DNA from 2 places in the Bacillus sp. OTU530 genome. Region 2 is predicted to be linked to the other one. Evidence: riboswitches for the same ligand, from Rfam matches in the RefSeq annotation. Region 2 holds a riboswitch; the other holds the start of a gene.
What was found. Region 2 has a riboswitch for S-adenosylmethionine ahead of AAHB12_RS17535 (PLP-dependent transferase). Riboswitches for the same ligand answer to the same signal wherever they lie in the genome.
Positions count from the first base shown of each region.

Region 1: another riboswitch for S-adenosylmethionine. It lies ahead of AAHB12_RS14465 (phosphoadenylyl-sulfate reductase); the one in region 2 lies ahead of AAHB12_RS17535 (PLP-dependent transferase).

Region 1 covers NZ_JASATP010000017.1:84,925-88,488, reverse strand. Annotated here, with positions in the region: gene AAHB12_RS14470 (inorganic phosphate transporter) at 1-885, opposite strand, end outside; gene AAHB12_RS14465 (phosphoadenylyl-sulfate reductase) at 908-1,609, opposite strand; SAM riboswitch class I at 1,763-1,868, opposite strand; gene lysA (diaminopimelate decarboxylase) at 2,342-3,564, opposite strand, start outside.
Region 2 covers NZ_JASATP010000023.1:60,936-64,499, reverse strand. Annotated here, with positions in the region: gene AAHB12_RS17545 (homoserine dehydrogenase) at 1-786, opposite strand, end outside; gene metA (homoserine O-acetyltransferase MetA) at 916-1,821, opposite strand; gene AAHB12_RS17535 (PLP-dependent transferase) at 1,802-2,002, opposite strand; SAM riboswitch class I at 2,116-2,221, opposite strand; gene AAHB12_RS17530 (SH3 domain-containing protein) at 2,958-3,564, shown strand, end outside.

The DNA of each region.
Region 1 (3,564 bases), on a different contig from region 2:
CTTGAGCATTTGCGAAACAACGCGTTTTTGAAAGACCTTCTTGCCTTGCTGCGCGGAGCCCATGCCGATAATAGAAGATGATGTAATTTGTGCAATCGGCAATGGAATCCCAAATAAAGCTGCTGTAATCACGAGAAATGAGCTGGTAGCAGAAACAGAAATTCCTTCAATCAAAGAAACAGATGTAATTTTCTTCCCATTTGTTTCAAGAACTCGACTTCCTAAGAGAAAAGCTCCCAAGGCAACAAAAATACCACCTAAAAGCAACCCTGTTTCCACTGAAAGCAAATGAGCCCCAACTAACGGAGCAACTGCATTTGCTACGTTTTTCATTCCAGCTGAGTAGGCCTCGAAGAAACCTGTCACAATAACAAGAATTGTAAAAATTGGCTTCCATTTTCCTTTTTCTAAATCAGGATACTTGGAATTAAGCCTATGAATAAGCTTTCCAGCAACATAAGTAATACTGAAAGCTACTACAGGGGTGATAATCCAAAAAGCAACGATAAACAAAAGTTTCTCCACATACAATACTTGATATGCAATCCCCACCCCTGCAACAGCACCTATCGTAATCTCACTGGTAGAAAGCGGAATACCGAGAATATTTGCCGTAAATAAGGCAATTGTTGCTGCAAGTAATGTAATAATAACAATTTTTACTGTAAAGATATCCTCAGGAATAATGCCTGAGCTAATCGTTTTTGTAACCTTTTGGCCCCCAAATACAGAACCAGCAATGATAGCAGCGCCACATATGAGCAGCGCTACCCATTTCTTCTTAATGGCTCCTGAAGCATATGCGACCCCCATTGAGGCAGCTGCTCCACTCGCCCCTATATTCATCGCAAACAATAACGCTGCACAAAATGCGAGAGCTACCATATTTTCTTTTCCCCTTTACTTCTTACTGATGAAGCCCGCATTCTGTTTTACCTGTACCTGACCAACGTCCAGAGCGATCACTGCTGCCACCCTCTGAAGGACGTGTGCATACCTCACAGCCAATGCTCGGATAGCCGATATCATGAAGCGGATTGTACGGAAGGTCATGCTTGTATACATAACGCCATACTTCCTTCCATGTCCAATGAATCAGCGGACATACTTTGATAGAATGGAAACGGTGATCATGATTTAAAAACTGTACATTTTGGCGCGTCGGCGACTGCTCGCGGCGCAATCCAGAAATCCACGCCTTCCCTTGTGCAAGAGCCTTTTCAAGCGGAACAATCTTCCGAATATTGCAGCATGCGTTCGGGTTAGACTTCCATAATTCCGCACCATGCTCTGCCGCCTGCTCTTCTAGCGTAAGCTCTGGCTTTTGTAACACAATTTGAAGTCTTGGGAACCGTTCTTTCACTCTTTCAATTAATTCATACGTTTCTTTAAAATGAAGATCTGTATCTAAAAATACAACCTTTGCATCAGGCTTCACTTGATCAATTAAGTGCAGAAGAATCATCCCCTCTACACCAAAGCTGCATGCATAGACAACATCGTCTCCATAATGATCATACGCCCATCGTAAAACCGAAAGCGCACCTTTTGTTTCATCGTCCTCATTAAAATCAATGGCTGGTGCATCCCATGTTTCATATGTTAACATGTCATTTCCCCCTCTTTTGGTAACATCTATATTCCACTGCTATGTAGGAAGGAGCTGTCTTGTTCCGACGCTGCAGTAACCTTCCTAAAATACTCCCTATCCGTTTGCACTAAAAAAATCTTTCCATTTCGAAAAGACTTTCGAGGCGTCTTAACCTTATCTCTCAAAATGAGATTCCATTTTGACGGATTAGCACCTTGCATACATGCAGGTTGCCGGGTTTCATCGGGCCGTGTCCCTTCACCTCTCTGGATAAGTAATTAATTTGTATTGTATCACAATTACAGCTAATTGCAATCCTAGTTTTCTGATATGAATTATATTTTAAAAGAATTTTTGAAAATATGAAAATATATTGCAGTACACTTCTGATAAAGTTTATATGTTACTATTGCTCTGAAAACGCAGTAAGCCACCGTTTCTTCTCTATTGTAGGCGCCTTCTGCTATTACTTTTCCCTGTTTTCCAAAACTACACTTTCTCTTTCAATAAACATACAATTCCGAGTAAGTGAATAGGGAATTCATGTATTTCTGCCTGAAGCAACGGTTGCTCTGTAGGTTTGCACAGCTTGCTTTACCTCGGGAACAAAGCAAATGATAAGCACTTTTTCCGCGAAGGTCCCCTTGTGCGCAAGACTTGCGGCGATACAATTATGTTAATTTCTTACAAAAATAGGCGAACAACGTACTGTTGTCCGCCTATTTTTTAATTTTTTTCATCCTCTTGCTTTCATACGAGCTCACTTGCTCGAATACGATCCTTTTGTACAAGGTCTTCTAATGTTTCCCGCTCCACAACAACTTGCGCTTTTCCGTCCTTTGCAAATACAACTGCAGGGCGCGCGATACGGTTATAGTTATTTGCCATTGAATATCCGTATGCCCCTGTGCAAGAAATCGCAAGTAAATCCCGTGACGCCGCTTCTGGAAGCTCTATATCCCAAAGCAGCATATCGCCGCTTTCGCAGCACTTGCCGGCAATCGATACAACTTCCTTCGACTCTTCATTTGCTCGATTCGCCAAAATTGCCTCATACTTTGCACCGTACAACGCAGGGCGTATATTATCTGTCATTCCGCCATCCACGGCCACGTATTTACGAATACCTGGGATGTCTTTAATAGAACCGATTGTATACAACGTTGTGCCAGCATCACCGACGATGCTGCGGCCTGGCTCAATCCAAATTTCCGGCAGAGGATAATTACGCTGTGTAAACTGCTCGCGCACCGCATCAGTCATCTCTTTAATATATTGTACGGCTGGGAGCGGCGTATCGCCTTCTGTATAGCGAATGCCAAAACCGCCTCCGAGATTTAAAATCGGCATTGTATGTCCTGTTTCGGAGCGAACAGTATCTACAAATGTTGCTAATACTTCGACTGCACGAACAAATCCATCCGTTTCAAAAATTTGGGAACCGATATGAGAATGGATGCCAAGCACATTGTAGTACGGCTTCGTTACAGCATGCTTCACCGCCTGCAGCGCCTGTCCGCTAGAAACGCCAAAACCAAACTTTGAATCATCCTGACCTGTTGTAATATACTCGTGTGTATGCGCCTCAACACCCGGTGTTACACGCAGCAAAATATTCACCTTTTGCTCACGCTCTTGCGCTAAATCATGAAGAACCTCTAACTCAAAGAAGTTATCAACAACAAAGCAGCCAATATTTGCTTCAAGTGCCATTACTAATTCTTCTTCTGTTTTATTATTGCCGTGAAAATGAATGCGCCCTGCTGGGAAACCGGCTTGCAGCGCCGTATACAATTCTCCACCAGACACAACATCTAAAGACATGTTTTCCTCTGCAGCTAAACGGCTCATTTCCATGCACAAAAATGCCTTACTTGCGTATGCGACTTGGTAGGAGAATCCGCTCTCCTGAAACGCACGGTTATACGCACGGCATTTTTCTCGAATTAAAGCTTCATCATATACATAAAGCG
Region 2 (3,564 bases):
ACTCACCTCAAGCTTTTCGCCATCGCGCTTCGCAAGTCCAATTAGCTTCATTGTATAGCCAAGCCCTTGGCTATACGCTAAGTCTTCCTCTGTGATCGATGAAATTCCTTTTACGCTAACATCCTTTAGCTCCACATTTGTGGAAAAGCCAAGCGTTGCAAGAATTGTCATCTTACGCGCTGCATCCAAGCCTTCTACATCTGAAGTTGGATCCGCTTCTGCAAATCCAAGCTCCTGCGCTTCCTTTAACACATCCTCATATGCTCTTCCTTCATTTGACATCTTTGTCAAAATGAAGTTTGTTGTTCCGTTCACAATTCCCATCATTTTCGTAATTCGATCAGAGGAAAGTCCGTCCACAATGGTGCGAAGAATCGGGATACCGCCAGCTACACTTGCCTCATAAAATAAATCACATTGATTTTCCTTTGCTACAGAAAGCAGCTCAGTGCCATATACAGCCATTAAGTCTTTGTTGGCTGTCACAACATGCTTGCCATTTTGCAATGCGCGTAAAATATGCGCTCTTGCTTCTTCAAGTCCGCCCATTACCTCAATAACTATATCAATATTCTCATTGTCGATGATTTCCGTTGCATCCTTAGTGAGCATATCAGGGGTAATTTGGACATCTCTTTCTTTTTCTAAGTTCTTCACTAAAATTTTCGTAACTTTGACAGGACAACCGATTTGATGAATGAGGCGATCTTGATGAGCATTAATGATCTTGACCACCCCACTGCCAACTGTGCCGAGTCCTAGTAAACCAACCCGAATTTCTTCCACTATAGTCCACCCCTTTTTTACAAAATGATATTTATGTGCAATTATATAATTTCATGTCGTAAAAAACAATATATTGTCAACATTCTGAATACGTTTTATAATTTTATCCCTAAGAAAACGTTACCACTTTCATAAAATGAATGGTGTTTCCTGGTATACATAATAATTGAGCCAATTGGAAAATAACAAATTCCCATGACTTCTCCACTTCACTATCGGGCTCTGAGTTGGATCATTATCCCGATAATAATTTTTTGGAATCTCAATTTCTAAGCCTCTGCTTATATCACGATCATATTCATTCTTTAACGTATCACGTCCATATTCACTATGACCGAACACAAAAATATTCTTCCCTTTAGCATCAGCGGCAATATGCACACCTGCTTCGTCAGATTCTGCCAAAATCTTCAGCTCTGGTACTTTTATAATATCCTCTTTCCGTACTTCTGTATGCCGCGAATGAGGAGCCCAAAAGTATTCATCAAATCCGCGCATTAGCTGCACATTCTGCACCTGTACCTCATGCTCAAAAATACCAAAGGTTTTCTCTTCAAGCGGGTATTTTGGAATGCCATAGTGATAGTAAATCCCAGCTTGTGCACCCCAACAAATGTGAAGAGTGGATGTTACGTGAGTTTGTGTATAATCCATAATACGTTTTAGCTCTTCCCAATAATTCACGTCTTCAAACTCCATCGTCTCTACCGGAGCTCCGGTGATGACGAAGCCGTCAAATTTCTCTCCTTCTACCTCGCTGAACGTTCTATAAAAGCTCGTCAGATGCTCCTGTGACACATTTTTTGACGTATGTGATTCCATATGAAGCAGATGAACGTCAACCTGCAGCGGTGTATTGCCAAGAAGGCGTAACAGCTGCGCTTCTGTTTCCTGCTTTGTCGGCATTAGATTCAAAATAGCAATCTTGAGCGCACGGATATCCTGATGCTCCGCACGTTCCTTCGTCATAACAAAAATATTTTCCTTCTGCAGGACTTTACCAGCTGGTAAGTCTTTATTCACGATGATAGGCATATTCTTTTCCTCCGGATAATGCTTGATATAAATCTGCAATTAACTCTTCCACCTCTTGAATACCGATGGACAAATGAATGAAGTCCGGTTTGACTCCAGCAAGAAGCTGCTGCTCCTCAACCGTTTGGCAGTGCGCTATGCTCGCCGGGTGAATCGTTTCTTGCTTCCATGCTTCTCCCATTCCCGCACCCTTCTTTCCTCGATATACACTTTCTTAAAAGTATAAAAAAAAACTGCTCCTTTTCCCCGCAGGTAAAAGAAGCAGTTATGTCCAAAATCATCCGGCTCATACCTCTCTTATCTCTCAGGAAATATACCTGCAGGATTTGGCACAATTCCGTTCGACGGCTGTTGCCAAGGCTTCATAGGGCCTGTTCCCTCTGCCTGTTCTTGATAAGTCGTATGCATTCATTAGTGCTGATTGTATCGAAATTAATTGGTACTGTCAACATGTTTTTTAAGGCTTATACGATGTGATCAAAGACTGCATATCGTCAATATGACCGCTGTCCTAACTATTAGCTATCACTGCTCACATCTTAACCTTCTTTATTATATCATCCCGTCATGAACTCAATAGAGAGATTGGAATTCGACATATTAGGCATCTTCTACTTAATATAAAGAAACTTGCTGATTAGCGATCCGTTAGGCGAAGATAGGGGTATGGTTACACCTTGTTCCTAAAGTTTCCTAATACACCGAATTTGCTTCTAGCTGGAAACCTATACTTTCTTACAGTGAAAAAGAAAGCAAACAAGGGCATCGTTTGCTCAAGGTTCTCAATCTTTTTTATCCCCATTATTCTCTGGACCTTTGATTGCGAACTAAAATATCAATAATTCTATACATAAAGAAATAATGTTTGAAATTCGTCTCGTTCCTACATACCTGCCTCTATAAAGGTTTACCGTTTTCTTTTATTTACTTAAGAAAATATTATAATAGATAGAATTTTTAATCAATGATCAAATTTTCTATCATTTACCAAAATAATCCAAATAAAAAGAAGGAAGTCTTTAAATGACTATTGAATATACTCTTCTCATAAGAAGAAAAAATCATGTCTCTGCAATTAATCTACATAATCCTAAGCCTCGGTAATCTATCCATACATACGTTTAGGAGGGTTCCTTATGAAACGTTTATGGTTTAGCCTTATCTTACTGCTCGCTATTTTCCTCCCCCAAGAACCGACTCAAGCTGCCTCGACATCTTCTCAAGTAGTAATTGTTAATACCGCAACAAACAAGCTTGCCCTTTATGAGAATGGAAGTCTAGTTCGTGAATTTTCAGTCGGAACTGGCAAAAGCAGCACCCCTACCCCGTCAGGAAAGTTCACCATTGTAAACAAAATTACCAATCGTCCATACTATACAAGGGGAATTAAAGGAGGCGCTCCAGATAACCCGCTCGGAGATCGCTGGATGGGTTTAAACATAAATGGAACAGCTGGTGATACATACGCCATTCATGGCAATAATAATGAAAGTTCTGTTGGAAAATGGATTACCGGCGGGTGTATTCGTATGCACAATGCTGACATTCATTGGCTATATGACCGTCTAAATACAGGCGCGACCGTCTTGATTAAACGTGCCCAAACTTCCTACGAAGCAATTGCTTCCTCATATGGTGTTACGCTCAGTTCATCTGCCCCAGTTGTCTCAACACCTATATCTAATGGCTCGGGTACAGGTCGTACAACGGCATCAGTAAACATTCGTAATGCGCCAAGCATTA